Linked DNA regions of Variovorax paradoxus. The protein of the gene in region 1 interacts with the protein of each later gene in a pairwise test. Links are inferred from orthologs where the notes say so. Each region holds a gene or a part of one and is shown on either strand. Other genes may lie near its edges.

Region 1 (8,968 bases):
ATACAATCGCGCGCCTGTTCCGGCAGCCACGCTTTCGTTTTAAGGGCGAGATGTGGCTTACGGCAGGGGGCGCCGCAAGTTTCTGGCGGGCTTTCGGGGGTATAACCCCGGGGTTCGTCGCTGCGAGCACTCCGACAATGTGGAGCCCGGGGCCTCAGCCCCGCAGTGGTTCCCTTGGGAGGAGACACCCAGTGAAAGCGCGTTCCAGTTCGTTCAAGGAGCCAGTCACCGTGAAGAAACCCGCCGCCAAGGCAATGCCAGCAACCAAGTCCGCCGCCACCAAAGCGGTGGCTGCAAAGCCGGCTGTACCCGCGGCAAAAAAGATTTCTTCCGCTGCAAAAGCTCCGGCAACGAAAGAAAAAAGCGCTCCAAAGAAGCCAGCAACGCCAACGGCCAAGGCCGCGACCGTTGCAACGAAGCCCGTCAAGCCTGCAAAGTCTGCTGCGCCGCCGGTGGCATCCGCCCCGGCCAGGAGTGCAACCAAAACTGCAGATGCGGGTCTACCGCCATCCAAAACTGTCGGCCGCACTGCTGCCGTTCCTTCTGCCCCTCCGATACCAATGAAAAAAACGGCTGCCGCCTCTTCTTCCGCTACGGCGACACCTTCGATACCCGCTCAGACCGCCGCACCCGCCCCCGCGCGAGGTGGCCGCGTGTCGCGGCTGTCGCAGCTGACCGTGCCTTCCATGCCGCAATCGGTGGCTTCCACCGCTGCCAAGTCTTCTTTCTCGCAGGCGCCCTCCAATGCGCTGGTGCCGCCGCCTCCCGTCGCGGTCAAGAAAGACCCGAAGCTCGCCAACAACTGGAAAGCCAAGTCGCCTGCCGAGTTGACCGACGCCGAGGTCATCGCCATGCCCGACTCCGAGTACATGAACGAAAAGCAGATGGCGTTCTTCCGCCTGAAGCTGGTCGAGCTCAAGCGCGGCATTCTCGAAAACGCCGGTGAAACCACCGAGCACCTGCGCGAAGACACCGTGGTGGTGCCCGATCCGGCCGACCGCGCCACCATCGAGGAAGAACACGCACTCGAGCTGCGCACGCGCGACCGCGAACGCAAGCTGCTCAAGAAGATCGAGCAGTCGATCCAGCGCATCGATGCCGGCGACTACGGCTACTGCGACGAAACCGGCGAGCCCATCGGCGTCGGCCGCCTGCTGGCCCGCCCCACGGCCACGCTGTCGCTCGAAGCGCAGCAGCGCCGCGAACTCAAGCAGAAGATGTTCGGGGACTGAGCAGGCAAGGCAAAGAGAGATTCCAGTTCGCCGCGAAATTCCTGTAGATGGCTAAGGAAGAAACGGGCCGCCTCCTTTCCAAGGTGGCGAAGTTCGTCCGCAATCCCCTGAAGGATTGGTCGGAGCTGAATGCGGCCGCCGATTCCACGCTCCCTGACCAGGCTTACAGCCGGGAAATGCTCAAGGAGATGATCGAGCGGCGCCAGCGCAACGACTTTGTGCGCCGGCGCGAGTTCGACATGCTCCGCAAGCTCCGGCAACGCGAAGCGGCCGCCCATGCCTTCGAAGGAACGGTCACGCCGTCGTCCTTCAACCTGAACACCACCACGGAAAAGTCCGAGGGACGCGCTCTCACGCTCAAGAAGATCGACGAGATCGAGGAGCAGATGTCGCAGCAGTGGTGGAAAGGCCGCGGCCCCAATGGCGAGGTGCTGGCCAATGCGCCACCTGAAGCCGGCGCCGAGACCTTGCCGCCGCCCATGGACGAGGCCGAGGTGGCCAGCTTGCTCGCGGCGCCTGCTTTTGGCGCGGCGCCTGCCGCTGCGGCGGATGCTGCCGCTTCCGCTCCTGCGCCCGCTGCCGCTGCCGCTGCGCTTGCTGCGAGCCCGGGGGTCGACGACACCTCGCTGCTGACGGCGCGGCTTGCGCGCGACAGCGCGCTGGAAGAGGCCGTGATCCGTTTCGCGCACGGCGACGACACCGGCGCCGAAGCCATTCTTCTGCAGGCCCTGGCCTCCGAGAGCGCCGCCGCCGAGGGCGACCACGCCGCCGCCGACCGCGACGAGACACGCTGGCGCGCATTGTTCGACCTGTACCGCGCCACCGGCGACGCCACGCGCTTTGCCGCCGCCCGCATGCGCTATGCGCAGCGCATGAAGCGCATGGGCCCCGACTGGGTGCCGCTCGACGAACTGGCGCGCGACGTGCAGGCAGTGGCTGCAAGCGAGCATGCCGAGCTGGCTTCGGCCGCTGCCGACTGGACCAGCCCTGCACGCCTGTCGCGCGATGGGCTGGTGAACCTCACGCGTGCGTTGTCGCAGGCCGGCGCCATCTGGACGCTCGACTGGCGCGCGCTGGCGGCCGTCGAGGCCGATGCCGCCTCGCCGCTGCGCGTGCTGTTCACCCATTGGGCCAATTCGCCGGTCAAGCTGCGCTTCATCGGTTCGGCAAAGCTGCTTGCCGTGCTGGCCGAAGCAACGCCCAACAACGAGCGCAGCACCGAAGACGTCTGGTGGCAGCTCCACCTGGCAACGCTGCGCATGATGAACCTGCCGGACGACTTCGAGCTGGTGGCGCTCAACTACTGCATTACCTACGAGGTGTCGCCACCGGCCTGGCAAGACCCGAATGGCGAGTGCACCACGATCGAGGCGCCGGAGACGAGCCGTTCGGGTGCGGGCTCCGTGTGGTCGCTGCTGTCCGTCAACGGCGAATCCAGTTTTCCTTCGACCGACAGCGGTTTTGCCGCGCTGGCTGGAGATCTTCGCGGCGAAGCCCATTCGAGCCTGCAGCGGCTGGACGTCGACCTGCGCAACACCACCGCCCCGGTTATTTCATGTGCGGCGCTGCTGCGCATGGACCTTGCCGCCGCCGGCACACTGCTCAGTTGGGTGCGCGCACGCGACGCCCAGGGCGAGCGGGTCCAGTTCGTGGACGCCCACCGCCTGATTGCGGCGCTTTTCGACCTGGTTGGCATTGCCGACCACGCCACGGTAGCAGTTCGCAAGAACTGACTCTTGCCGCGCGACTTGCACGCGCGCGGGGTTGCATTGCCCTGGGGCGTCCCCAGATGGCTTCGATGGAACAGTTTCACGGCACCACCATCGTGAGCGTGCGCCGCAAGACCCCCCAGGGCGACCAAGTCGCCATTGGTGGGGACGGGCAGGTCACTCTCGGCAATATCGTCATCAAGGGCACGGCGCGCAAGGTGCGGCGGCTCTATCACGGCAAGGTGCTGGCCGGCTTTGCCGGCGCCACCGCCGACGCCTTCACGCTCTTCGAGCGCTTCGAGGCCAAGCTCGAAAAGCACCAGGGCCACCTGACCCGCGCCGCGGTCGAGCTCACCAAGGACTGGCGCACCGACCGCGTGCTGCGCAAGCTCGAAGCCATGCTGGCCGTGGCCGACGCCACCACTTCGCTCATCATCACCGGCAACGGCGACGTGCTGGAGCCCGAAGACGGCGTGATTGCCATCGGCTCGGGCGGTGCGTATGCGCAGTCGGCCGCCAAGGCGCTGATCGACAACACGGACCTTAGTGCTGAGCAAATTGTGCGCAAATCGCTCGCGATAGCGGGCGAAATCTGCATTTATACGAACATGAACCACACGGTGGAAGCGCTCTGACCATGTCCATGACCCCGCAGGAAATCGTCTCCGAGCTCGACAACCACATCGTCGGACAGCCGGCCGCCAAGCGCGCCGTGGCCATTGCGCTGCGAAACCGCTGGCGCCGCCAGCAGGTCGAAGAAAAGCTTCGCACCGAGATCACGCCGAAGAACATTCTCATGATCGGCCCCACGGGCGTGGGCAAGACCGAGATTGCACGCCGCCTTGCGCGGCTGGCCGACGCGCCCTTCATCAAGGTCGAGGCGACCAAGTTCACCGAAGTGGGCTATGTGGGCAAGGACGTCGATTCGATCATTCGCGACCTGGCCGAAATTGCCGTCAAGCAAACCCGGGAGGCCGAAAGCGCCAAGGTGCGCGCCCGTGCCGAAGACGCCGCGGAAGACCGCATCCTCGACGTGTTGCTGCCGCCCGCACGTGTTGCAGATGGCGCCGCGCCGGCGCTGGATGGCCCCAACCCCACCCGGCAGGCCTTCCGCAAGAAGCTGCGCGAACACCAGCTCGACGACAAGGAGATCGAACTCGATCTTGCCGAGACTCGCGCCCCGCTCGAAATCATGGGCCCGGCGGGCATGGAGGAAATGACCGAGCAACTGCGCGGCATGTTCGGCCAGCTTGGCGGTGGCAAGCGCAAGACGCGCAAGCTCAAGATCGCCGAGGCCATGCGCCTGCTGATCGACGAAGAAGCTGCCAAGCTGGTGAACGAAGACGAAATTCGCGCCCAGGCCATCACCAACGCCGAGCAGAACGGCATCGTCTTCATCGACGAGATCGACAAGGTCGCCACGCGCAGCGAAGCCCAGGGCTCCGACGTGTCGCGCCAGGGTGTGCAGCGCGACCTGCTGCCATTGGTCGAGGGCACGGCCGTGACGACCAAGTACGGCGTGGTGCGCACCGACCACATGCTCTTCATTGCGAGCGGGGCCTTCCACTTGAGCAAGCCGAGCGACCTGATCCCCGAACTGCAGGGACGCTTTCCGATTCGCGTCGAGCTGCAATCGCTCTCGGTGGCGGACTTCGAAAGCATCCTCACGCAAACGCGCGCATCGCTCGTCAAGCAGTACCAGGCGCTGCTTGCCACCGAAGGCGTCACGCTCGACTTCACGCCCGAGGGCGTCAACCGCCTTGCGGCCATTGCCTTCGAAGTGAACGAGCGCACCGAGAACATCGGGGCGCGCCGTTTGTCGACCGTGATGGAACGCCTGCTCGATGAGGTAAGCTTCGACGCCACGCGCATCGAGGGACAGACCATCCGCATCGATGCCGCTTACGTCGACGAGCGCCTTGCGGCACTAAGTCACGACGAAGACCTTTCGCGCTTCATCCTCTGAACGCCGCTTTGCAGCCCCTGTTACGGGGTTGCGCTTCACGCATTACATTCATTGCGTGAGCTAAGTGCTTCTTTTTCAACGAAATTCGCCGGTTTCCAGCTTTGGAAATCGGCGCTAAGTCGTTGATTCCATTACAAAAAATACCACCAACGACCAGTTGCGCGTGAAGTGTTTCCTGCTACAGTGCAAAAAAGTGCAGTTAAGTGGGAAAAAGTGCGGATGGTGCCCCTTTCGGGTGCCGCGGCCTTCCCAACACAAAGGTCCTGGTCGTGTTTCAAGGCGCTTCATCGCTCAGTCTCGATGCCAAGGGGCGGCTCTCCGTGCCGACCCGGCATCGTGACGTCCTGAGCGCGACTGCGAACGGCCAGCTCACCATCACCAAGCACCCGCACGGGTGCCTCATGGTGTTCCCGCGTCCCGAGTGGGAGAAATTCCGCGAGCGCATCGCCGCGCTGCCGATGTCGGCACAGTGGTGGAAGCGCGTTTTCCTCGGCAACGCCATGGACGTCGAGATGGACGGCACCGGCCGCATCCTCGTGTCGCCCGAACTGCGCGCGGCCACCGGCATTACGCGCGAGACGCTGCTGTTGGGCATGGGCAACCATTTCGAACTCTGGGACAAGGCCACCTACGAGGCCAAGGAGGCCGAGGCCACCCAGGGCGACATGCCCGATGTGTTTCAGGACTTCGCGTTCTGAGGGCTTGTGTGAACACTCCATGGATTCATACAACCGTGATGCTGAACGAAGCGGTGGAAGCCCTTCTTTCCGGCAGCACGGCGGCGACCGGCACCTACGTGGACGCAACGTTCGGGCGCGGAGGGCATTCGCGCGCCATTCTGGCGAGGCTGGCACCGGAAGGCAGGCTGATCGCATTCGACAAGGATGCGGAAGCGGTGGCCGAAGCAGCGCGCATCTCGGATGCGCGTTTTTCCATCCGGCACCAGGGATTCCGTTCGCTGGGTGAATTGCCCGATGCCAGCGTGGCGGGTGTGCTGATGGACCTGGGCGTGAGTTCGCCGCAAATCGACAACCCGATGCGCGGCTTCAGTTTTCGTTTCGACGGCCCGCTCGACATGCGCATGGATACCACGCGCGGCGAGAGTGTGGCCGAATGGCTGGCAACAGCCGAACTTCAGCAGATTGCAGAGGTGATCCGTGACTATGGCGAAGAACGGTTTGCTGTTCAGATTGCAAAGGCGATTGTTGCTCGCAGACAAGAACGGGGCGCAATTTCAACCACCACCGAACTGGCCGAGCTCGTGGCTGGCACGGTCAAAACCCGCGAGCAGGGCCAGAACCCTGCAACGCGCACATTTCAGGCTTTTCGGATTTTCATCAACGCCGAGCTTGAAGAGCTGCAACAGGCGCTAGAGGCGAGCCTTTCGGTGCTGCAGCCCGGTGGGCGGCTCGCGGTGATCAGCTTCCACTCGCTGGAAGACCGCATCGTGAAGCAGTTCATCGCCAAGCACTCCAAGGAGGTGTACGACCGCCGTGCGCCCTTTGCGGCGCCCAAGGTCATGAAGCTCAATGCGCTCGAGCGCATCAAGCCGTCGGACGCCGAAGTGCGCGGCAACCCGCGCTCGCGCAGCGCCATCCTGCGCGTGGCAGAGCGCACCGAGGCCGCATGACCCGCCTCAACCTGCTCCTTCTGGTGGCCGTCATTGCGACGGCGCTGTACCTCGTGCACACGCAGTATCTGTCGCGCCAGCTGTACACCGAACTCGATCGCACCCAGCAGGAGGCGCGCCGCCTCGAGCTCGACCACGACCGCCTGCAAGTGGAAAAGCGCGCGCAGGCCACGCCGCTGCGCGTGGAAAAGCTCGCCAAGGAGCAGCTCCAGATGCGCACCACCACGCCGGCCATCACGCAATACGTGCGCCCTGACGGCACGGTGATTCCGGCCGTTGTGGCCCCGCCGCCCGCACCGCCGGCGGGCCCGGCGCCCAAGCCTGTTGCGAGGGCCCAGCGATGAGCCGGCGCAGCGTTCGCTACACCACCAGCCCCTTGCTCGCGAGCAAGACGCCGGTGTGGCGCAGCAAGTTCATCGTGGCCGGCATCGCGCTTGGTTTTGTCATGCTGGCAGGCCGGGCTGCGTACGTGCAGGTGTTCAACAACAGCTTCTTCCAGCGGCAGGGCGAAGTGCGCTTTGCGCGCACGCTGGAGCTGCCGGCCAACCGCGGGCGCATTCTTGACCGCAACGGGCTCATCCTGGCCTCCAGCGTGGTGGCGCCGAGCATCTGGGCCATTCCGGAAGACATCGAGCGCGACGACCCCGAGGTGCGCGCCAAGCTCAAGCAGGTGGCCAAGCTGCTCGAAATGCCGCAGAAGGATTTCGACAAGAAGCTCGAGGACGAGGACAAGACTTTCGTCTGGATCAAGCGGCAGGTCGACGAACCCATTGCCAAGCAGATTGCGGCGCTCAACCTCAAGGGCATCTACCAGCGCAAGGAATACAAGCGCCAATACCCGGAGGGCGAGGCCGCCGCGCACGTGGTGGGCTTCACCAACGTCGAAGACAACGGGCAAGAGGGCATCGAGCTTTCCTTCAACAAGGAACTGGCCGGCAAGGCCGGCTCGCGCCGCGTCATCAAGGACCGCCTGGGCCGCGTGGTCGAGGGCGTGGGCGAGCAGGTGCCGCCGGTCGACGGCAAGGACATCCAGCTCAGCGTCGACAGCAAGGTGCAGTTCTTTGCCTATCAGAAGCTGCGCGACGCGGTAACCGCGCGCCGTGCCAAGGCCGGCAGCGTGGTGGTGCTCGACGCCGTGACCGGCGAAGTGCTGGCGCTGGCCAACTATCCGAGCTACGTGCCCGACAAGCGCCAGAACCTCACCGGCGAGCAGTTGCGCAACCGCGCGCTCACCGACACCTTCGAGCCCGGCTCGACCATGAAGCCGATCACCGTGGCCATGGCTCTCGAGGCCGGCCGCGTGAAGCCGTCCACGCTCATCGAAACCTCGCCGGGCCGCTACCAGATGGGCGGCTTCACCATCAGCGACACGCACAACTACGGCACGCTCACGGTCGAAGGCGTCATTCAGAAGTCGAGCAACGTGGGCGCTCTGAAGATCGCGCAGAAGATGTCACCGCACGAAATGTGGGACACCTACACAGCGCTTGGCTACGGCCAGAAGCCTCAGATCCAGTTTCCCGGCGCGGTGACCGGGCGCCTGCGCCCCTGGAAGACCTGGAAGCCGGTCGAGCAGGCGACCATGGCCTACGGCTACGGCCTGTCTGCATCGCTGTTTCAAATGGCGCATTCGTACACAGCGTTTGCGCACGACGGCGCGATCATTCCGGTCACCATCCTCAAGAACACCGAGTCGCCCGTGGGCGTGCGGGTGTTCTCGCCGTCGAACGCGCTGGCGGTGCGCAAGATGCTGCAGATGGCTGCGGGGCCGGGCGGCACGGGAACGCGCGCGCAAACCATCGGCTATTCGGTCGGCGGCAAGTCGGGCACGGCGCACAAGCAGGTTGGCAAAGGTTACGCAAGCAACAAATATCGGGCGTGGTTCACCGGCATGGCGCCAATTGAAAAGCCGCGAATCATCGTCGGCGTGATGATCGACGAGCCGAGCGACGGCCAGTACTTCGGCGGCGTGGCCGCCGCGCCTGTTTTCAGCGAAGTCGTGCAGCAGACCCTGCGCATGATGAACGTTCCGCCCGACCTCGCGGTCAAACCCCTGGTGGTGACGCAAGGCGTCGACGAGAGCTTCTGAGCATGCTGACACTCACATCCCCCCAGCTCGCCGCGCTCTGGCTCCAGGAGCGCGTGCAGGGTGCGCTGCATGCGGACAGCCGGCCGGTGGGCGCCGGCGACGGTTTCATTGCATGGCCCGGCGCCGCAACCGATGGCCGCAAGCACGTGGCGGCCGCACTGGCGCAAGGCGCAGCAGCCTGCCTGGTCGAGCACGATGGCGTCGAAGCTTTCGGCTTCGACAAGGGCGAGTTCAGCGACCGCATTGCGAGCTACCCGGGCCTCAAGGCCGCCACGGGCCCCATTGCCTCGGCGTTCTACGGCAACCCGTCGGCTGCGCTCGAAGTGCTGGCGGTAACAGGCA
Region 2 (8,833 bases), 1.4 Mb from region 1 along the record:
CGACGACGAGTTGTACCGTGCCGCGCGCGCCAAACGCGCCGGAACGACCGAATTCTTCAATATGGTTCTGGTCGAGGGCGTTTCCGCCCCGGTCTGAGATTCAGTTCAAAACGAAAGGCAATAAGTGAGTGCAATCGTAGACATCGTCGGCCGCGAAATCCTCGACAGCCGAGGCAATCCCACAGTCGAGTGCGACGTGCTGCTCGAATCGGGCACCATGGGCCGCGCGGCCGTGCCCTCGGGCGCATCGACCGGTTCGCGCGAAGCCATCGAGCTGCGCGACGGCGACAAGAAGCGCTATCTCGGCAAGGGCGTGCTCAAGGCGGTGGAGAACATCAACACCGAGATCTCGGAATCCGTGCTCGGCCTCGACGCCAGCGAGCAGGCTTTCCTCGACCGCACGATGATCGACCTGGACGGCACCGACAACAAGGGCCGCCTGGGCGCCAACGCGACGCTCGCCGTGTCGATGGCGGTGGCGCGCGCCGCGGCCGAAGAATCGGGCCTGCCGCTGTACCGCTATTTCGGCGGCATGGGCGGCATGCAGCTGCCCGTGCCGATGATGAACGTCATCAACGGCGGCGCGCACGCCAACAACAGCCTCGACCTGCAAGAGTTCATGATCATCCCCGTGGGCGCCCCGAGCTTCCGCGAAGCCGTGCGCTACGGCGCCGAGGTGTTCCATGCACTCAAGAAGATCCTGGGCGACCGCGGCATCAGCACGGCGGTGGGCGACGAAGGCGGGTTCGCACCCAGCGTCGAAAGCCATGAAGCGGCCATCCAGCTGATTCTCGAAGCCATCGACAAGGCCGGCTTCGTGGCGGGCGAGCAGATTGCGCTCGGCCTCGACTGCGCAGCCAGCGAGTTCTACAAGGACGGCAACTACGTGCTCTCCGGCGAGAACCTCACGCTGTCGGCCGGCAACTGGGCCGACATGCTGGCCACCTGGGTCGACAAGTACCCGATCATCAGCATCGAAGACGGCATGCACGAAGGCGACTGGGACGGCTGGAAGCTGCTCACCGAACGCCTCGGCAAGCGCGTGCAGCTGGTGGGCGACGACCTGTTCGTCACCAACACCAAGATCCTGCAGGAAGGCATCGACAAGGGCATTGCCAACTCGATCCTGATCAAGATCAACCAGATCGGCACGCTGACCGAAACCTTCGCCGCCATCGAGATGGCCAAGCGCGCGGGCTACACGGCTGTCATTTCGCACCGCTCGGGCGAAACCGAAGACAGCACCATTGCGGACATCGCGGTGGGCACCAACGCCGGCCAGATCAAGACCGGTTCGCTCTCGCGCTCCGACCGCATCGCCAAGTACAACCAGCTGCTGCGCATCGAGGAAGACCTGGGCGACATCGCCAGCTACCCTGGCCGCGGCGCGTTCTACAACCTGAAGTAGCGCCCGGCTCCGCGGCATGCGCTCGCGCCTCGTTCCACCCATCGTGCTGTTGCTGCTGCTGGTCGTCCTGCAGTGGCAGCTGTGGAACGGGCGCGGCAGCGTGCGCGATGTGTCGCAGCTGCAGACCAAGCTGGCTGCGCAGAAAGAGGCCAATGCCAAGGCCGCCGTCACCAACGAGCGGCTGGCCTCCGAGGTCAACGACCTCAAGGTCGGGCTCGAAATGGTCGAAGAGCGTGCCCGACAAGAATTGGGCATGGTCAAGCCCAACGAAGTGTTCGTTCAAGTGACCCACTGAATATGGCCCCCACGCTCGGCACTGCGTGTCCTCGCTGCCCCCCGAGGGGGCCGCTCGCGCCTTGGGGCGGCCCGGCGGCGCTCGACGCCTGACTCCGCTGATGCCCGAGTTCTTCTCGGCCCCCGCCTTTGCGCTCTGGGGCTCTCCGGTCAGCTGGCTCGAACTCGTGGCTGCCGTGCTGGCGCTGGCCATGGTCGGCTGCAACATGCGCGAAATCCATTGGGGCTGGCCGCTCGCGATCGTCAGCTCGCTGCTCTACGTGGCCGTGTTTGCAGAGGCGCGAATCTACGGTGACGCCTCGCTCCAGGTGTTCTTCGCTATCGTCGCGCTCTGGGGCTGGGCACAGTGGCTGCGAGGCCATCGGGCTGACGGCAGCGCACTGCGGGTCAGCCGGCTTTCGCCGCGCGGCATTGCGTTTGCGCTAGTGGCCTGCGCGGTGGCATGGCCAGCGGTCGCCCTCTTCCTGCACCGCTTCACCGACAGCGACGTGCCCTGGTGGGACGGCTTTTCCACCGGGCTCAGCCTGGTCGGGCAGTTCCTGCTGGGGCGCAAGTTCATCGAGAACTGGCTGGTGTGGCTGGCGGTGAATATCGTGAGCGTGGGCCTTTTCATCCATAAGGGCCTGTGGCTCACCGTCGGGCTCTACGCTGTGTTCGCGGCGCTCAGCGTGGCGGGTTTTGTTGCATGGCGCTCGCGCATGCAGAGCGAGGCTGCGCGCGCATGACACCCACGCTGCCCACCGGCTGCGTCATTGCGCTGCTCGGCGCCGAGAGCACGGGCAAGACTGAACTCGCGCGCGCGCTCACGCAGCGCCTGCAGGAGCGCGGCATTGCGGCCACGCTGGTGGCCGAGTACCTGCGCGAGTGGTGCGAGCGCGAAGGCCGCACGCCTCGCCCCGACGAGCAGCGCGCCATCGCCGACGAACAGACGCGCCGCATCGACGCCGCGGCGGCCTCGGGCGTGGTGGTGGCCGACACCACGGCGCTCATGACTGCCGTGTACAGCGAGCAGCTGTTCGGCGACACCTCCCTTTACGCCGATGCGCTCGCCGCACAGCGGCGCTACGCCATCACGCTGCTGACTGCGCTCGACATCCCCTGGGTTGCCGACGCATTGCGCGACGGCGACCACGCGCGCGAGCCGACGGACACGCTGGTGCGCGCGGCGCTTTCGGGCGCCGGACTCTCATTCGCCGTGGTGCATGGCACCGGCGGCGAAAGGCTTTCCAATGCATGGAACGCCATCAACTCCATCGCCGGCAACGAGGGCCAGGCCCGGGCACGGGGAAGCCGCGGCGACGCGAAACCCACCTCCTGGTCATGGCCTTGCGAGAAATGCTCCGACCCGGAATGCGAACATCGTCTGTTCAGCGACCTGCTCGGCCGCCGCGACAACCCGCCAAACCCCCGTTCGGAGATCTGATGTTCCCGCTTGGTTTCTCTCGTCTCGCCTGTCTTCTTTGTCTCGTCGGCCCGGCCCTGCTGGCAGCCGGCACCGCTGCGGCGGCACCGGTTGCCGCCACCGTGGAAAACGCCACCACGACGACCGCCTGCGCCGAGGAAGACAACGTCTCGCTGGTGCTGCGCGGCGAAGGCATCCGGCGCATGCGCATCGAGGCGCTGCAGCCGGCGTATCTGGGCAGCATCGGCAACGACGTCACCGCGCCCGACTTTTCGGGCTGCAACTTCGACGGCGGTGCGCACCCTACCGATCCCGCGCACAAGTTCAAGCCGCGCCGCGTGGTGCTGCTCGACGACGCGCAGTGGCGCATCGTCGGCATGACGCTGCCCAGCTTCTGGCGCCCGCAACAGGTGCCGGTGCGCGTGGGTGCGCGCACCGACCGCGGCTTTCACCTGCTGCAGATCTTCCGCAAGGAAGAAGGCAAGGTGCTCGAGGCGCTGGTGCTCTACCCCGCAGACGGCTACTGGCGCATCAAGCCGCTGCCGGAAGAACGCTTCGGCGACGGCGTGTATGGCTCGTCGTTCCTGCTCGGCCCGGTCGAGCAAGGCAGCCGGCCGGTGGTCGACATCGCATCGATCCGCATCGTGCCCAAGCCGCTGGCCATTCACCTGCGCTTTGCCAGGGGCGGCAGCGCCGTCGCCAAGGTGTCCGAAATCAGCCGCGCGCGCACCGCGCTCGATGTCAGGCTCTCGACTCCGACCGCCGATGCACGGCCCTTTGCGGTGCTGCGCTCGATGTACGTTGCGGCGGACAACGCCGACGTGAGCGAAGTGCGGTGGCGGGAATCTCCCGATGCGGCGGAGCAGGTGCTGCCTTTGCCTGAAGTGAAGACGCTGAGCGGCACGCAAATGCGCTTTGGGCGCAGCCTGCCTTCGCGCCACAACACGAGCGCACCCGATATCTCGTTCAGCGATTTCGACGACGCGGTTCCGCGCTGATCGACGCGCCCGCTGGGCGCCTATGACTGGCAGCGCGGCCTAGCCGGCGCGCCGAACCTCGCTGGGCGTGGCGCCGAGCACACGGCGCATGCATCGTGCCATGTGGCTCTGGTGCGCAAAGCCGCTTTCCAGCGCCACCTGGCTCGCGGCCATGCCGCTGCGCACCAGCAGGCCGCGCGCACGGTCGACACGCCGGTGAACCACGTACTCGTGCACCGGCAGGCCCGTGGAGCGCTTGAATTGCGTCTTCAGGTGCGACGCGCTCAGGCCCGCCACCTCGGCCAGCCTGGCCAGCGAGAGATCGCCCTCCAGGTGGGTTTCGATGTAGTCGGTCACGCGGCGCAACTGCGGCCGTGTGAGCCCCTGCACCGGCGCCGTTTCATGGAGCCGGTGCCCGCCGAGCAGGTGCGCCGCCAGCGCGGTGCCCAGGCTGTCGGCGTAGAGAGTGCCGTTGGGAAAGCCGGCGCGCCGTTCGGCGTCGAGTGCCCAAGCAATATGTTCGATATGCGCATCGCGCAGCTGATGGCGCTCTGCCAGGCTCGCACGGTCGGCCGGCAGGCCCATTTCGTCGGCGGTGCGCCGCAGCAGCGAAGGCGGCATGTGCACCACCAGCGACGTGCTGGCCGCGTCCTCGTGCCAGACGTCGGAGCTGCCGGCGGGCAGGATGTCGATGTCACCGCGCGTGTAGCGGAACTTGTGCAGCTTGCAGGCGCCGTTGACGGGCGCACCCGCATGCACCTTGATGCGGTGGTCGGGCACGGCCTCGAAGCCGACCACGCCGCCGGGCGTGTGGCGCACGTGCACGTTCAGATGGGTGTCGGAGGGGGCGTGATCGCTCATCGGGCAATTATCCGGCGCGCCGGCAAAGCATGCTCGCGCGCCTGCGTCCGTTCGTGCTGCACCGCGGCCGAATGTGCGCGACCGGGTCGGCCGCTTTCCGGATCATCCGCTGCCATGAACACAACCACTCAAGACCCCCGATCCATGCACATCCCTGCGAACAACAAATACGCTGGCAAGAAGGCCGTCATTACCGGCGGCACCATCGGCATGGGCCTGGCCACCGCCCAGGCGCTGCTCGAAGGCGGTGCCGAAGTGCTCGTGACAGGCCTGAACCCGAAGAACCTCGAAGCCGCGCGCCGCGCCTTGGGGCCTCGTGCCCATGTCGTAGCCTCGGACACGGGCTCGCTGGCCGACATCGACGCACTCGCGGCGCTCGCCCGCGAAAAGCTCGGCCACATCGACCTGCTGCACATCAACGCGGGCATCTCGACGCTGGAGCCCTTCGAGCAGGTGACCGAAGCCGGCTACGACCGCGCTTTCGCGATCAACACCAAGGGCCCGTTCTTCACCGTGCAGCGCCTCGTGCCGCTGATGCGCGCCGGCGGCGCAATCGTCGTCACCTCGTCCATCGCGGACAAGGGCGGCATGCACGGCCTGAGCGTCTACAGCGCGACCAAGGCCGCATTGCGTTCCTTCGCCTCGGGCTTTGCGGCAGAGCTCGTGGGACGCGGCATCCGGGTCAACGTGGTGAGCCCCGGCTTCATCGACACGCCCACGCTCGGCATCGCCGATGCGACGGCAGAGGAGCGCGCCGAGTTCATCCGCCTGGGCGACCAGATCACGCCGATGCGGCGCCACGGCACGGCCGAAGAGGTGGCCCGCGCGGTGCTCTTCTTCGCCTTCGAGGCGACCTTCACGACCGGTGCGCGGCTCACGGTCGATGGCGGGCTGGGCCAGAACCTCACGCCGGCCGCGGCCTGAACTTGAATTGCAATCAAAAAGAAAGAACGAACACATGACCGACGTGTCCCTCATCGGCCTCGGCCCCATGGGCATTGCGCTCGCGCGAGCGCTTCAACCCGGGCACACGCTCACGGTGTGGAACCGCACCGCCGAGCGCGCCAAGCCCATCCTCAACCAAGGCACCGTGCTCGCGCCCAGCGCCCTCGCCGCTGTTCAGGCCAGCCCCGTGGTGCTGATCTGCGTGGCCGACTATGCGGCCTCCCGGTCGATCCTGGCCTCGCCCGGCGTGGCCGATGCGCTGCGCGGCAAGGTGCTGGTGCAGTTGAGCACCGGCACGCCGCAGGATGCACGCGACGACTGGGCCGCCCTGAGCGGCGTGGCCTACCTCGACGGCGCGCTGCTCGCCACGCCCGGCCAGATCGGCCGGCCCGATACGCCGCTTTTCATTTCCGGCGAAGAGCGCGCGCTGGCCAGTTGCCGGCCGGTGCTCGAAGCCATTGCAGGAAACATCCTGTACATGGGCGAGCCCATCGGCAACTCGGCGGCCTGGGATCTCGCCACGCTCTCGTGCATGTTCGGCGCCATGAGCGGGTTCTTCCACGGCGCGCGCATCTGTGAATCCGAAGGGCTGAAGGTGAACGAGTTCTCGCAGATGATCGGTGCGATCTCGCCGGTGCTCGGCGAAATGATCAGCGCCGAGGGCGAGGCCATTCACACCGGCCGCTACGGCGAACCCGAAAGCTCGATGGCCACCTGCGCGGGCTCGGGCCGGCTGTTCGTGAAGCAGGCGCGCGAAGCAAAGCTCGATGCGAGCTTTCCGGATTTCCTGATGGGCCTGTTCGACCGTGCGCTGGGCGCAGGCTTTGCGAACGAGCGCCTGGCCGCAATGATCAAGGTGCTGCGGCAGCCCGCCTGAGCGGGAGCGAGGAAAGGCCCCGCGACCTATTGCACCACGGGGCTCGCGGGCACCTGGTCGCCAGGCGGCGTGAATATCTGCGCCGTGTCGACCGCATCGAAGCGGTACTGCTTGCCGCAGAAGTCGCAGCCCACTTCGATGTCGCCGCGCTCGGCCAGGATTTCCTCGGCCTCCTGCACGCCGAGCCCGCGGATCATCTGCGCCACGCGCTCGCGCCCGCAGGTGCAGGCAAAGTGCGGGCCGAGCAAGCCCATCTGCGGTTCGAAGCGCAGCAGCTTTTCTTCCCAGAACAGGCGGCGAAGAACGGTCTCGACGTCGAGCGTCAGCAACTCGTCGCGCGTCAGGGTCGACGCAAGAATCGAGATGCGGTTGTAGTCCTCGTTGCGGCCGATCTCGTCTTCATTCGCCTGGTCGTGGTCCTTGTCGGAAGTACCGCCCGACGAACCTTCGAGGTTGCCCTCGCCCTTGACCGGCAGTCGCTGGATCAAGAGGCCCGCCGCCACTTTGTCGTCGGCTGCCAGCACCAGCGTGGTGTCGAGCTGTTCGCTCTGCAGCATGTAGTGCTGCAGCACGTCGCTCAGCTTGCCGAGCTTCTCGCCATCGTCGTCGAAGAGCGGAACCACGCCTTGGTACGGCGTGGTGCCCGGCAGCTTGTCCTTCGGGTCGAGCGTGATGGCGCAGCGGCCCTTGTTGTTCTCGTTGACCATGTCGGGCAGGCGCGCATCGGCCGGCAGCTCGCCGATGACCTTGGCGGTGGCACGCAGGCTCAGGTCGGGCTTGGCCTCGGCCACGGCCACCTTGACCGGACCGTCGCCGAAGATCTGCAGGATCAACGAGCCGTTGAACTTGATGTTGGCCTGCATCAGCGTGGCCGCGGCGGTCATTTCGCCGAGCAGTTCGGCCACCGGCGGCGGATAGGCGCCGGTGGTGGTGTTGGAGGCACGCCGCGCCAGGATTTCCTGCCACGCATCTGTCAGGCGCACGATCACGCCGCGCACCGGCAGGCCATCGAACAGGAATTTGTGCAGCTCGCTCAAAACGGATTTCTTTCGGTTGTGCCTGAATGGAATCAGGCGATTTTCTTGAGGCCCTTCGCATAGCGAACGGCGTTCTGTACGTAATGGTCGGAGCCGTGGCGCAAGCGGGCGGCGTCTTCGTCGCTGATCGTGCGCATGACCTTGGCGGGCGAACCGAAGATCAGCGAGTTGTCTGGAAACTCCTTGCCCTCGGTCACGACGCTGCCGGCGCCGACAATCGAGTTGCGGCCGATCTTGGCGTTATTCAAGACCACGGCCTGGATGCCGATCAGCGAGTTGTCGCCGATGGTGCAGCCGTGCAACATGACCTGGTGGCCGATGGTGACGTTCTCGCCGATGGTCAGCGGGCTGCCCGGGTCGGAATGCAGCATCGACATGTCCTGCACATTGCTGTTTCGGCCGATGGTCATCGTCTCGTTGTCCCCGCGCAGCACCGCGCCAAACCAGATGCTCGCGTTTTCACCCAACTTCACGTTGCCGATCACTTCCGCGCTGTCGGCCACCCATGCGCCGGTGCCGAGTTGCGGCGCAACGCCGTCGAGTTCATAAAGGGCCATCGTGGAGTCTCCGGGGGCAAAAACTAGAATTGTAGGGATGCACCCCCGATTGAGCGCGCTGGCCGCGCTGCGACTGACCGACCCTCAAGCCAAGGTTGCCGCGACACGCGCCACAGCTGCACATGCAGCTACCGATTCCATAGCACTTGAACCCCTGCGCACCGAAGGGGACGATCTCGGCGTGCCGGGCCGCCCCGAAAAGCCGGTGCGCGTGGCTGCCACGGCCGTGCAAAAGCGCTCGCCCTTCACGCCCGAGGGCCGCGCCGCGCTGATCCATTCGATCTGCCACATCGAGTTCAACGCCATCAACCTTGCGCTCGATGCGGTGTGGCGTTACGACGGCATGCCCGAGGCCTACTACCGCGACTGGCTGCGCGTGGCCGACGAGGAGGCCCAGCACTTCACGCTGCTGCATGCGCACCTGCAGGGCATGGGCTACCGCTACGGCGACTTTCCGGGCCACGACGGGCTCTGG

The links.
Region 2: the proteins of ftsL (region 1) and ftsB interact in binary tests that used the Escherichia coli proteins (3 or more experiments, as listed by UniProt). The link is inferred for Variovorax paradoxus from one-to-one orthologs.

What each region holds. Positions count from the first base shown.
Region 1 is NZ_CP123990.1:4,741,829-4,750,796, forward strand. Bases 5,293-8,207 are described here. They hold ftsL (cell division protein FtsL), read left to right. Parts: upstream 5,293-6,533; coding sequence 6,534-6,881; downstream 6,882-8,207. Other genes in these bases: mraZ (division/cell wall cluster transcriptional repressor MraZ), read left to right, coding at 5,293-5,605; rsmH (16S rRNA (cytosine(1402)-N(4))-methyltransferase RsmH), read left to right, coding at 5,614-6,537; QHG62_RS22840 (peptidoglycan D,D-transpeptidase FtsI family protein), read left to right, coding at 6,878-8,207. Also shown: QHG62_RS22800 (hypothetical protein), read right to left, coding at 155-484; RNA polymerase-binding protein DksA, read left to right, coding at 561-1,232; QHG62_RS22810 (STAS domain-containing protein), read left to right, coding at 1,280-2,965; ATP-dependent protease subunit HslV, read left to right, coding at 3,031-3,576; ATP-dependent protease ATPase subunit HslU, read left to right, coding at 3,579-4,907; more of mraZ, read left to right, coding at 5,177-5,292; more of QHG62_RS22840, read left to right, coding at 8,208-8,626; QHG62_RS22845 (UDP-N-acetylmuramoyl-L-alanyl-D-glutamate--2,6-diaminopimelate ligase), read left to right, coding at 8,629-8,968. UniProt on the Escherichia coli protein: Essential cell division protein. May link together the upstream cell division proteins, which are predominantly cytoplasmic, with the downstream cell division proteins, which are predominantly periplasmic.
Region 2 is NZ_CP123990.1:3,321,319-3,330,151, forward strand. What follows is about bases 284-3,063. They hold ftsB (cell division protein FtsB), read left to right. Parts: upstream 284-1,424; coding sequence 1,425-1,703; downstream 1,704-3,063. Other genes in these bases: eno (phosphopyruvate hydratase), read left to right, coding at 284-1,408; pnuC (nicotinamide riboside transporter PnuC), read left to right, coding at 1,804-2,427; QHG62_RS16020 (ATP-binding protein), read left to right, coding at 2,424-3,063. Outside these bases: QHG62_RS16000 (DUF1330 domain-containing protein), read left to right, coding at 1-97; more of eno, read left to right, coding at 125-283; more of QHG62_RS16020, read left to right, coding at 3,064-3,125; QHG62_RS16025 (hypothetical protein), read left to right, coding at 3,125-4,102; QHG62_RS16030 (AraC family transcriptional regulator), read right to left, coding at 4,142-4,942; QHG62_RS16035 (SDR family oxidoreductase), read left to right, coding at 5,057-5,866; QHG62_RS16040 (NAD(P)-dependent oxidoreductase), read left to right, coding at 5,901-6,764; QHG62_RS16045 (Hsp33 family molecular chaperone HslO), read right to left, coding at 6,791-7,801; QHG62_RS16050 (gamma carbonic anhydrase family protein), read right to left, coding at 7,834-8,358; QHG62_RS16055 (ferritin-like domain-containing protein), read left to right, coding at 8,396-8,833. UniProt on the Escherichia coli protein: Essential cell division protein. May link together the upstream cell division proteins, which are predominantly cytoplasmic, with the downstream cell division proteins, which are predominantly periplasmic.